DNA from 4 places in the Amphritea japonica ATCC BAA-1530 genome. Region 3 is predicted to be linked to each of the others. Evidence: predicted binding sites of a transcription regulator. Region 3 holds the regulator's gene; each other region holds the start of a gene.

Region 1 (3,167 bases), 530 kb from region 3:
CCGCCGCCCGGTTCCGAGAGTTTCAGGCACTGCGGAGCGAACTGAATGATGTTCGCAACGAACTGGAAGATCACAAGCAGCTTGATCAGGCTAAGCGACTCATTATGAAGCATCAGCAGTGCACCGAAGACAAAGCCTACAGCGCCATGCGCACCATGGCGATGGATCAGGGAAAACCGATGACACAGATCGCCAAAAATATAATTTCAGTACTTGAGATGCTGGATTGAGCAAAGAGCAACCACTATGACGATAATACACAGCCCACATCTGGACACACCGGAAAAGACTGCACTGACACTGGGCTTTCTACCGCTAATGGATTGCGCCCCCTTGGTGATCGCTAAAGAGAAAGGGTTTTTCAGTGAAGCAGGCCTGGATGTTCAGCTTAGCCGTGAAGGTTCCTGGGCATCAATCCGGGATAAGGTCTTATTAGGGCTTCTGGATGGCGCGCAAATGCTCGCCGGTATACCACTGGCATCGACACTGGGGCTCGGTTCTCCCCAGGTTAATATGATCACCGCTTTCAGTATCGGCCTGAACGGCAACGCAATCACGCTGTCAAATGAACTGCTGGCCGAAATCGATGAGTCAGGCCATCAGCCAAACGATACCTCTGCGGCTGGCTTTAAAAAGCTGATTAACCTGCGACGGGCAACCGGGCGTGAAAAAATCACGCTGGCGACGGTATATCCCTATTCTGCCCACAACTATCTGTTGCGCTTCTGGCTCAGCGATGCCGGTATCGACCCGGATAACGATGTCACCCTCACCGTAGTGCCTCCACCACAGATGGCTGTGACCATGAAGAAAGGTCATATCGACGGTTATTGTGTTGGCGAGCCCTGGAACTCTGTCGCCCAGGAGATGAATATTGGTAACCCGATTATCTCCGGTTATCAGATCTGGAATAATTGCCCGGATAAAGTCTTTGCCGTGACGGAGAACTGGCACAACGCCCACCCTGCGACCCATCAGGCGCTGATCTGCGCCTTGATTCAGGCCAGCCACTGGTTAGATATGCCCCAAAACAGTGACGAAGCGTTGCAAATTTTGCTGGGCAAAGCATATCTGGGCCCAGCGCTCTCTATGCTGCCGCAACCGCAGTTGACCCAGGGTAACCGAGTCTTTCATCGCTACGCCGCCAGTTATCCCTGGCGCTCCCATGCATTGTGGTTTCTGGAACAGATGCAGCAATGGGGACAGCTTCAGCAGGGTGTCGATCTGACCAAAACCGCCTGCAAGGTATACCGACCCGATATTTATCGGGATGTCGCCAAAAAAATGAAGATCCTTCATCCGACAATCGATTGTAAGCCGGAAGGTTACCACGACAGCGAATGGATTTTGCAGGGCAATGCCGGCGCCGTCACGATGGGAAGCGATCTGTTTTTTAACGGTACAACCTTCGACCCAAACAGCTGCCGCTAACAGTCGCTCTCTGACTCAGACAAAGTCACCATAACCCTGAGCACCTTTTAAGTGCCAGAGACAATTATGAGGCTCCACCCGGGTGCATTTTTAGAGAGTCAGGTTGGCGATAATTACTAAGAAAACCACCTGACTCGAAGTATCTATATGATTTATAAGGCAATTTAACAAAACGGCACAGACCCTGCTATTACAAAGATAATAAATCTAACAAGCAAACTTTCAGGAAACTGACAGTTAATTTTACTTAAGACAACGGCGTCTGCTCTTACCGATCTCACCATCGGCAGGAGCAGGCGCTTTTTTTTGACTAACTTTTTTGCTTAGCTTTTTAAAAACTTATATTCAGGAGCCACATCACATGTCGCAAAAATTGCTATCTAAGTTTATGGGCCGCCGCTCGCTATTGCAGGGTGCGGTAAAGACTTTCGGCGCCGTTGCAGTTGGCAGCATGCTGGCAATGAGCACTGCTCAGGCAGCCGTTGGCGAACCGGAAAAAGAAGACCTGAAGTTCGGCTTTATCAAACTGACAGATATGGCCCCTCTGGCTATCGCTTATGAAAAAGGCTATTTCGAAGATGAAGGCCTGTACGTACAACTGGAAGCACAGGCCAACTGGAAAGTGCTGCTAGACCGGGTAATAGATGGTGAACTTGATGGTGCGCACATGCTCGCAGGTCAGCCACTGGGGGCAACGATCGGCTATGGTACCCAGGCACACATTATTACCGCTTTCAGCATGGATTTGAATGGCAACGCTATCACCGTTTCCAACGATATCTGGGAGCAGATGAAACCCCACGTGCCGATGGGCGCTGACGGTAAACCCGTTCACCCGATCAAAGCAGATGCTCTCAAACCCGTTGTTGATTCTTTTCAGGCCCAAGGTAAGCCTTTCAATATGGGGATGGTGTTCCCGGTCTCTACCCACAACTACGAGCTGCGTTACTGGCTGGCAGCCGGTGGCATTCACCCGGGTTACTATGCGCCACATAAGGGCGACACTGCCGGTCAGATCGACGCCGATGCCCTGCTCTCCGTTACCCCACCACCACAGATGCCCTCCACTATGGAAGCCGGTACTATCTATGGTTATTGCGTCGGGGAGCCCTGGAATCAACAGGCGGTATTCAAAGGGATAGGCGTACCCGTGGTAACCGACTATGAGATCTGGAAAGACAACCCGGAGAAAGTATTCGGTGTATCCAAAGGCTGGGCGGATGAGAACCCGAATACCCACATCCGTGTCGTTAAAGCGATGATCCGTGCGGCAAAATGGCTGGACGATAATAACAATGGCAACCGCCCTGAAGCAGTAGAAATTCTGTCTCGTTCTGACTATGTCGGTGCTGACTACGATGTTATCGCGAACTCAATGACCGGAACATTCGAGTACGAGAAAGGCGATAAGCGCGCAGTGCCTGACTTCAACGTCTTCTTCCGTCACAACGCTACCTATCCTTACTACTCTGATGCTATCTGGTACCTGACTCAGATGCGTCGTTGGGGCCAGATCGCCGAACCTAAATCTGATGACTGGTTTATGGATACCGCTAAGAAAGTCTACCGCCCGGACATCTACGCAACAGCAGCTAAAGAGCTGATCGCAGAAGGCAAGCTTGAAGCCAGTGAGTTCCCTGACTTTGCGTCTGAGACCGGTTACAAAGCCCCACAGACTCACTTCATTGACAACATTACCTATGACGGTACTAAGCCAAATGAGTATCTGACGAAGT
Region 2 (3,167 bases), 300 kb from region 3:
ACATTATCGAAATGCTTCTTCTGCACATAGAGGCGGGAACCGGCGCAACAGACCTGTCCCTGATTGAAGAAAATTGCATTGGCTGCACCTGCTGCAGCGGTCTGCATATCTGCATCTTCGAGTACGATGGTGGGTGACTTGCCACCCAGCTCCAGGGTGACCCGGGTCATGGTATCCATCGCGGCTTTGCCGATCAGTTTGCCTACTTCCGTAGAGCCCGTAAAGGTCAGCTTATCGACATCCGGGTGGTGCGCCAGGGCTGAGCCTGCCTCGATGCCAGTACCGGTTACAACATTCAGAACGCCCGGTGGATAACCTGCTTCCAGTGCCAGTTTTCCCAGCATGAGTGCGGTAAGTGGTGTTTCATCAGCCGGTTTGAGTACCACGGTACAACCCGATGCCAGTGCCGGACCCAGCTTCCAGCAAGCCAGTAGCAGAGGGAAGTTCCAGGCGACTATAGCACCCACTACACCGACCGCTTCCCGGCGGGTATAGCCATGGAACTGAGCGTCCGGCATAAAGGGAACGGATACATCAACGCTCCTGCCTTCGATCTTAGTGGCAAAACCCGCCATATAGCGGAGAAAATCAATCGCCAGACGAATATCGACGTGCTCAGCGATAACAACGCTCTTACCGTTATCCAGTGATTCAATCTCTGCAAGAAGGCCTGCATTTTTTTCAATCAGATCGGCGAAGTTCCACAATAGTTTTTGGCGATCTACCGGTTTGATACGACTCCAGTCAGAGTCCTCAAACGTTTTACGAGCCATCGCGACTGCTTTATCAATATCCGCTTTATCGCCACTGGGAACAGTGGTGATTTGTTCGCCATTAGCTGGGTTGATAACAGTAAGGGTTCGGCCATCTTCCGCGTCCACCCATTGGTCTCCAATCAGACATTTATGCGGATGCTGAATAAAATCCAGTGCAGCAACTGATGGTGAAAATTGTGAATTACTCATATTAATAAACCTACTTATAGTTGTAATGATAGAGACTGAGATGCCTGGATACTGCTCAGGCAAACCGACACTTAGTAGTTATATATCGCAAGTGCTGTGCCAGAGTGTTGAAATCATTTTAAGCTGTTGATTTATAATGGTTATGTTGATTTTTGTGGGTAATAACAGGAGCCTTCGCAGTGTTTTACTATGAGACAGGGTGTTAAAAAATAAGTCAGTTGCAGGGGCTTATAACTAATGTAACAGGGAGTGGTTGGGCAGATTGCGTTTCACTTTTAGCGGACTGTTGCATTTCTGAACAGCGGTGTTGCGTAATAAAACAGTGCAACCTGTAAATTTTCTAAAGGATTACCCCTATTTTTTTATATCTTATTGAAAAATAAGAAATTATCTATCTTGGCATAAGCCGTGCAATATATTTCTACAGGTTAGAACTTTGGGCTGCGCTTAGCTGCTCAACGATATAAACAACAACTAAGGAGTCTGGCCTTGATGAAGAAATTTAAACTACCCCGGTTGACGGGTGGGCTTCTGCTGGCAGGGATGATCTTGCCAACAGGAGCCGTTCAGGCGAATGATGCTGAAACCATTATTCAGAGTAAGTGTGTGGCATGCCATACCGAGGAAAAAGCGGAACCACTGCAGATGAGCCGTATGAGTCATCAGCGGAAAACCCCGGAAGGCTGGTTGATGACCATCGCCAGAATGCAGGTGATGCACGGTCTTGAAGTCACGGATGATGAACGGCGTACGCTGGTGAAGTATTTTGCAGATAAGCAGGGTCTGGCGCCGGAGGAAACCGAAGGCTCTCGTTACGCGATGGAACGTCGCCTGAATACAATGGAAAGTTTTGAATCTGCCAATTTTGAAGAGATGTGTGCCCGTTGTCATTCCGGTGCGCGGGTGAAACTGCAGCGCCGTCCGGCATCAGAGTGGGAACATCTGGTTCATTTCCATTTGGGGCAGTGGCCAACGCTGGAGTATCAGGCGATGGCACGGGACCGTGACTGGATGGATCTGGCATTCAAAAAGATGGTGCCTGAGCTAGCCACAGACTTTTCGCTTAAATCGGCCAGTTGGGACAAGTGGCAAAGCGTTAAGAGCGTTCCTGTCAGCGGCAGTTGGAGCTTTAGTGCCCAAATGGCCGGGAAAGGTGATGTTCGAGGGGTAATGTCTATCTCCGGCGGTAAGGATGATCAGTACAGCGTTAGCATTGATGGCGAGTACGCGGATGGTTCTGCATTTAAAGGTAGTGGTACCGCTATCGTCTATACCGGTTATGAGTGGCGTGCCAATCTGACAGTTGATGGTGTAGCAATGCGTCAGGTATTTGCGCTGTCTGCTGATGGTTCTGAGCTCAATGGCCGCATGTTTGAAGCGGTGCACGATGAAGCGGGGATGGATTTCTCAGCACTTCGTAGCGGTAGCAAGGCTAAACTCCTTTCTGTCCAGCCTGGGTATATTCGCGCAGGTAGCACTGAAGTGCTGACGATTGTCGGTGCAGGTCTGGGTAAAAAGATCTCACTGGGCGATGGCATTAAAGTTGTTAGTGAAATGTACCGGGATGATAACAAAGTCGTAGTTCAAGCAACGGCGAACGCTGCAGCTAAGCCTGGCGCTCGTGATGTTAAAGCGGGCAAGGCCGAGGGTGCTTTGCTTAACGTTTATGACCGGATCGATAGCGTAAAAGTTGTACCTGACTTTGCGGTAGCACGCGTCGGAGGCAACGGAGGTTCCACACCAAAATATAACGCCCATTTCCAGGCGGAAGCATGGATGAATGGAGTGGATGGTAAACCTGGTACCGAAGATGATATGCGCATCGGTTTTGTGCCTGCTAAATGGCATGTAGAGCCATTTGATGCTCAGGCGGAAGCGGATCGAGATACTCATTTTGCCGGACGTATGGACGAAAAATCGGGTCTGTTTACCACCGGTGCTTCAGGACCGAATCCTGAGCGTCGTATGTCGACCAATAATGCCGGTAATCTGAAAGTGATTGCTGAGGTTATGGAAGGCGCTAATGCTCTGAGTGCTGAAGGTCAGATGATCGTGACAGTACAACGCTGGAATAATCCGCCGCTGCCATAAGTAGTTCCTGACTATCAAGAGGGATGCTGTGAATCTGTGCAGCATCACGAAAATAATAAAAGTGAGGAGGGTCGTTCTATGGGCGCCCAATTAAATCTGGTAGAGCAAAAT
Region 3 (3,167 bases):
TCAATACGGATGGTCGCCAGATCGGCAACCGGTGCCAGTAGGACCTTCTCATAGTTAATTGCTTCTTGCAGCCCCTGATTATCATTTGATAGTGGATGCTTTCGACGGGTAGCACTGTAGCGTTTCAACAGAGTGGTTTCTGAACTATCAAGATAGAGAACTTCGCACTCAAGCTGACCGGTTTCACGCAGCTGCGCGAAGATCTCCGGAAACAGTTTTAGATTGCTGTGCTGGTTGCGTGCATCAATACTGACAGCAAGCTGGCCCGGGTGATCAGGGTCGCTGAGGATCTGTTTAACAAGCCCTGGAAGCAGAGGGGCGGGCAAGTTATCGATACAATAGAAGCCAACATCTTCAAGGGCCTGCAAGGCGGTAGACTTTCCAGAGCCAGAACGCCCGCTGATGATGATTAGCTTCATTGGTGTCAGCCCTGTTTGAATTCCGTCACTGCGGTATAAAGACTTTCAGCTGAGTTAGCGCTGCGAAGTTGATTGCGGAACTCGGGCTGGCTGAAGAGCTCAGCCAGATTTCCCAGCGTTTGCAGATGCTGATCGCAAGCTTCTGAAGGAACCAGAAGGATGAATAACAGGTCGACAGGTTTGCTATCAATTGAGTCAAAATCGATAGGCTCTTTAAGCTGAATAAGCAGAGCGGTAGCGTGCTCGCATGCATCGAGTCGACTGTGGGGGATAGCGATGCCATCACCAATGCCGGTGCTACCTAGTCTTTCCCGGCAAATGAGACCGGCAAAAACTGTTTCAGCGTCAAGTTCAGGGTGTAGCTCAGCGATATGCTCGCTGGCAATTTCCAGTATACGTTTTTTACTACCCCCCTCCAGAGCACAAAGTACTCCGGAGGGCGCTAATAATTCTGAGATTAGCATGGCGTTATATTTACTTGTGAGTTCGTGTCTTTTCTTTATGTTTGATGATCTGACGGTCCAGTTTGTCAATCAAACCATCAATCGCAGCATACATATCTTCTTGCACATCGGAGGCAAATAGCTGGCCGCCGGCAACATGCACATCGCCTTCTGCTTTCTGACGAGTCTTCTCAACGCTTAAAGTTACCTGTGCATTAGTAATATTGTCGAAGTGGCGCTCGAGCTTTTCAAATTTACTCTGAACATATTCATTCAGGGAATCAGTCAGTTCAACGTGGTGGCCGGTGATATTGATCTGCATGGTAATCTCCTAGTGTTTTAATGCCGGGATAATGGCCCGGTTCCTATGGATATTAAGCTATTAAACCAGACGCTTGCGTTCATTAGAAGGCGGAATATTAAGCGACTCTCGGTATTTTGCAATGGTTCTGCGCGCAACATTGATACCTTGCTCTTCTAAGAGCAGCGCTATCTTGTTATCGCTTAAAGGTTTGGTTGGGTTTTCAGCAGCAACCAGTTTCTTAATGAGTGCGCGGATTGCCGTTGAAGAACAGGTGCCTCCATTGGCCGTTGTTACGTGACTTGAGAAAAAATACTTTAGCTCAAATATTCCGTTTGGCGTATGCATGAACTTCTGGGTGGTAACCCGCGAGATAGTTGATTCGTGCATTTCGACCGCTTCTGCAATGTCATGTAGAACCATTGGTCGCATCGCTTCGTCACCATGCTCCAGAAATGCTTCCTGCCGTTTTATGATTTCACGGGTGACTTTCATTAGCGTGTCGTTTCGGCTTAAGAGGCTTTTTATAAACCAGCGAGCCTCCTGGAGGTGGTTCTTTAAATAGGTGTTGTCGGGGCTGTTGTCCGCTCTGCGAATCAGACCCGCATAGCTATCATTGACCCGTAATTTTGGAGCAACTTCCGGGTTTAGTTGTACCTGCCAAACGTCGTTCTCTTTATAGACCAGTACATCCGGAATAACATATTCAGATTGGGAGCTGGTAATTGAGGAGCCCGGCTTAGGATTAAGTGTTTGAATCAGGCTGATTGCTTGTAACAACTGAGGTTCACGTATGCGTGCTTTTCGCATCAACTGCTTATAGTCGTGATTGCCCAGCAGGTGGATATACTGAGAGACAATTTTCAGAGCCTCTGCCCGGTACTCTGTTTCTCCCGGTAACTGTCGTAGCTGGATTGCCAGGCATTCACTCAGGTTACGTGCGGCTACGCCAGGTGGGTCAAACTGTTGTATGCGATGCAGTACCGCTTCAACTTCATCTAACTCGATGCTGTTGAGTAGCTCTTCGTTCTGGGCCTGAAAGTGTTCGAGAATTGAGTCCAGCTCAATTGTTAAATATCCATCGACATCAATACCGTCGATAATATTAGTGGCGATCAGCTGATCGACGTCACTCATCGGTGTGAGATTGAGCTGCCAGGAAAGGTGGTCCTGAAGGGTTTCATCCGCAGTATCGTTTGACTCCATCTCCATGTCAGAAAAGTCATGGGAAGATGATGATGAAGAAGATACGGTTTGGTAAGTATCTTCCCAGCTACTGTCAGTTGATAGTTCCTCAGGGATGTTCTCGCTCCAGTCACCATCTGCTACCTGGATCTCTTCTGACTCAGTTGTCGCACTTGTCGTGTTTTCGGTGATGGGTTGTTCACTTTGAGAAGACTCTTGAGTCGGAGCTATTTCAACGTTGAGTTCATCTTCATTTACCTCAAGCATTGGATTGGACTCAAGTGCTTCCTGGATCTCCTGTTGCAGGTCAAGCGTCGATAATTGCAACAAGCGAATCGCTTGCTGCAATTGAGGGGTCATGGTCAGGTGCTGACCAATTTTAAGCTGTAACGCCTGTTTCATAGAGTGTCGCTTATATGCCTGTTACAAACGGAACTGATCGCCTAAATAGGCTTCTCTGACTTGTTGGTTCGCAAGTATATCTTCTGGTGACCCTTCGGCAAGAATATAGCCTTCGCTGACAATGTAAGCCTGTTCGCAGATGTCCAGAGTCTCACGAACGTTGTGATCGGTTATCAGTACACCGATCCCTTTGTTTTGCAGATGCTTAACGGTTTGTTTTATATCACTTACCGAGATCGGATCTACGCCGGCAAAAGGCTCATCCAGCAAAATAAATGTCGGTTCAGTCGCCAGAGCCCTGGCTATTTCGACCCGACGCCTCTCGCCCCCGGATAAACTCATTCCCAGGCTGTTGCTCAGGTGAGTAATGTGAAACTCTTCCAAGAGCTCGTTTAGCTTCTGTTTTCTTTCACTACG
Region 4 (3,167 bases), 1.5 Mb from region 3:
TAAGTAATTACAATTCAAAAAAAGGCCGCTTATAGCGGCCTTTTTTTTACCTGAACTAATTTACCAGCAAAGAACAAATCAGCCTCACCACCCCTCCCTATTAAACACCCCACCCCCCACTTTTACGCGCATATAAATTCAAGTATGAATACTTTTCATGTGTAAAATATCCCATTTTTCCCTGCTACAGCTAATCTAATAAACGGGTGGGGATTAAATCAAACATGACAAGAGGCGCACTAGCATGAAGCTTCCAGCCCCCCTGTACGAGAGTCTGCCCTACTTTTATATTGGCGTCTGCGCCATCTTACTTTTGCTTTCCAACAGCAGTAGCCCTGCCCTTATTACGGCCCTGGCCCTGTATATATTTGGCAGCGCTATCTGGATTAAACGCTCTAACTACCGGCGCATAGACAGACGTGAGCAACGCCTGCTCTTGTCACAAATATCCCGCGGCAGACTTGATGGCTACACCCCCCAATGGCTCTACGAAGAACAACCCTTTATCTACTTGGCAGGCGGCATTGCCTGTATCACACTACTGAACAGCCCTTTAGCCCTGATTAGCGGAATATTACTTTTACTCGCAAGCCTGGTAGTACTCAGAGCAAGAATTAAAAACAGGCATTCTTTTATACACAGGGTATCTAATATATAGCCCGCCTACACACCCTTGCTGATAATTTCCAGCTACAAAAAAGCCGGGCTTAGCCCGGCTTTTTTAATAAGAACAGATAATCAGTCTTCAGAGCTTGATTCAATCTTGTGAATCGACAAATCAGCACCATTAAACTCCTCTTCCTCATCCAGACGAAGACCCATGATCACTTTAATCGCACCATAGATGATTACCCCTCCGATCACGGCTACAGCAATACCCATCAGAGTACCAACAACCTGAGACATCAGGCTAACCCCGCCCAAGCCCCCCAGAGAGCCTGCACCAAAGATACCCGCAGCAATACCACCCCATGCCCCGCACAGACCATGTAATGGCCACACACCCAATACATCATCAATCTTCCAACGATTCTGGACCACTGTAAACATCCAGACAAACAACGCACCGGCAACACCACCAATCATCAGCGCACCAATTGGATGCACAATATCAGAGCCCGCGCAGATCGCTACCAGCCCCGCTAATGGGCCGTTATGAATAAAGCCTGGGTCATTCCTACCCATCAACAAAGAAACAATAATTCCACCAACCATCGCCATCAGGCTATTAACGGCCACCAGACCTGAAATCCCATCCAGAGTCTGTGCAGACATGACGTTAAAACCAAACCAACCGATGCAAAGAATCCATGCGCCTAACGCCAGAAATGGGATATTCGAAGGCGGAAAAGCCACCAGCCTGCCATTTCTGTAGCGCCCTTTTCGGATACCCAACATAATCACAGCAACCAGTCCTAACCAGCCACCGACTCCATGCACCACTACCGAGCCGGCAAAATCATGGAACTGCGCACCAAAAGATGCCTCCAGCCAATCCTGAACACCATAGTTACCATTCCAGATAATACCTTCAAAAAAGGGATACACGAACGCCACGATGAGCGCAGATGCCAATAAAAACGGCCAGAACTGAGCCCGCTCGGCAATACCACCCGATACAATTGCTGGAATGGCCGCTGCGAATGTCATCAGAAAGAAAAACTTAACCAGCTCATACCCATTACCCTGCGCCAGCGTTTCTGCATCCTGAAAGAAAGTTACATCGTAGGCAACCCAGTAACCGATAAAGAAGTAAGCCACCGCTGAGAAGCCGAAATCCGTCATAATCTTAACCAGAGCGTTAACCTGGTTTTTCTGACGTACCGTACCCACCTCAAGAAAGGCAAAACCGGCATGCATTGCGAATACCATAATGGCACCCATCAGAATAAACAGTGTATTTGAACTCTGAACCAGTGTCTCAACGGCGCTATTGACGCTTTCCACGGCGATCTCCTAATTATTCATGCACTCTTTTGATACCGATAAACATAATAAAAGGCTTAAAGGCACACTTATGGTGCAATTTTTATTCGTCATCACAATCAGATATATCTCAGCCTTGTCTTATCACCGGCTATTAAGCTGCGGAGAGAAGTAAGTCCTGATTGCTCTTTAAATGTGCATTATTGTTTAGCAGGTTTTATGCCAATAAGATCTCGCACCAAGCCCATGCACATTTACCGCACCAAAAAAAACCACCTTACGGTGGTTTTAGTCAAACTAAAGCAGTCAGGAAAAGTAACAGCCAAATATCCTAAAGAAGATTGACAGGCGTCATTATTCTTCCGCACTCTGCATTAACGCAGAAATTTCAAAGCACTGATGAATCCTGGCATGACGCTTAAAATCAAGATCGATTGTCTTACGGGTAATATCCACTACCTTAAAGACTTCGGACAACTGCGGATCAATTTTGAAGCGTCGGTAGTTATTAGAGAAAATCAATTTCCCCTCTGGACGTAACAGCCCCATTGCCAACTTAATTAAATCAACATGGTCCCGCTGAATATCCAGAACATCATGCATACGTTTAGAATTTGAAAAGGTCGGCGGATCCATAAAGATTAGATCGTAACTTTGTCCTTTTTGCCCTTTCAGCCATTTAATACAATCTTCCTGAATAAACTGATGCTGCGTCTCAGAGAAGCCATTCAGGGCAAAGTTTTTACGCGCCCAGTTCAGATAGGTCGCTGACATATCGACACTGGTCGTTGAACGGGCACCGCCTTTGGCGGCATGAAGCGATACTGTTGATGTATAACTGAACAGATTAAGAAAGTCTTTCCCCTTAGCCTGCTGCTGTACCTGCAAACGAACAGGCCGGTGATCGAGAAATAAGCCTGTATCGAGATAATCTTCCAAATTCACCAGAATCCGGCAACCGCCTTCATTCACATCGAAATAGTGCTCTGTCTGATCTCGTTTCTCATATTGATTGGTGCCTTGTTGCCGCTTACGCTGCTTCAATACAATTTTTTCTGCAGGAATACCCAACACAGAAGGCAGCACTGCAACGATCTCCTGCAAACGGGCAAACGCTTTTACCACATCGATACTCTTTGGTGCCTGATATTCCTGCACATGAACCCAGTCGTTATAAAGATCGATTGCCGCCGAGTACTCCGGCAGGTCAGCATCGTATAAGCGGTAACAACTTATATTCT

What was found. The regulator sigma-54, encoded in region 3, starts transcription at its own class of promoters, with help from an activator protein. The targets are predictions, from matches to a motif close to TGGCACNNNNNTTGCTNT.
Region 1: a site for sigma-54 is predicted at 1,605-1,622, ahead of AMJAP_RS11645 (CmpA/NrtA family ABC transporter substrate-binding protein). Genes of this name have one in related genera too.
Region 2: a site for sigma-54 is predicted at 1,363-1,380, ahead of peaA (quinohemoprotein amine dehydrogenase subunit alpha). Genes of this name have one in related genera too.
Region 4: a site for sigma-54 is predicted at 2,134-2,151, ahead of AMJAP_RS07190 (ammonium transporter). Genes of this name have one in related genera too.

Annotation. Positions count from the first base shown of each region.
Region 1 is NZ_AP014545.1:2,501,001-2,504,167, forward strand. It holds gene AMJAP_RS11635 (ANTAR domain-containing response regulator) at 1-230, shown strand, start outside; gene AMJAP_RS11640 (CmpA/NrtA family ABC transporter substrate-binding protein) at 247-1,431, shown strand; gene AMJAP_RS11645 (CmpA/NrtA family ABC transporter substrate-binding protein) at 1,883-3,167, shown strand, end outside.
Region 2 is NZ_AP014545.1:2,732,420-2,735,586, reverse strand. It holds gene AMJAP_RS12670 (aldehyde dehydrogenase family protein) at 1-965, opposite strand, end outside; gene peaA (quinohemoprotein amine dehydrogenase subunit alpha) at 1,458-3,056, shown strand; gene peaB (quinohemoprotein amine dehydrogenase maturation protein) at 3,135-3,167, shown strand, end outside.
Region 3 is NZ_AP014545.1:3,033,704-3,036,870, reverse strand. It holds gene rapZ (RNase adapter RapZ) at 1-419, opposite strand, end outside; gene ptsN (PTS IIA-like nitrogen regulatory protein PtsN) at 425-883, opposite strand; gene hpf (ribosome hibernation-promoting factor, HPF/YfiA family) at 894-1,184, opposite strand; gene AMJAP_RS14030 (RNA polymerase factor sigma-54) at 1,245-2,750, opposite strand; gene lptB (LPS export ABC transporter ATP-binding protein) at 2,772-3,167, opposite strand, start outside.
Region 4 is NZ_AP014545.1:1,578,574-1,581,740, reverse strand. It holds gene gltA (citrate synthase) at 1-7, shown strand, start outside; gene AMJAP_RS07190 (ammonium transporter) at 739-1,947, opposite strand; gene rlmKL (bifunctional 23S rRNA (guanine(2069)-N(7))-methyltransferase RlmK/23S rRNA (guanine(2445)-N(2))-methyltransferase RlmL) at 2,281-3,167, opposite strand, start outside.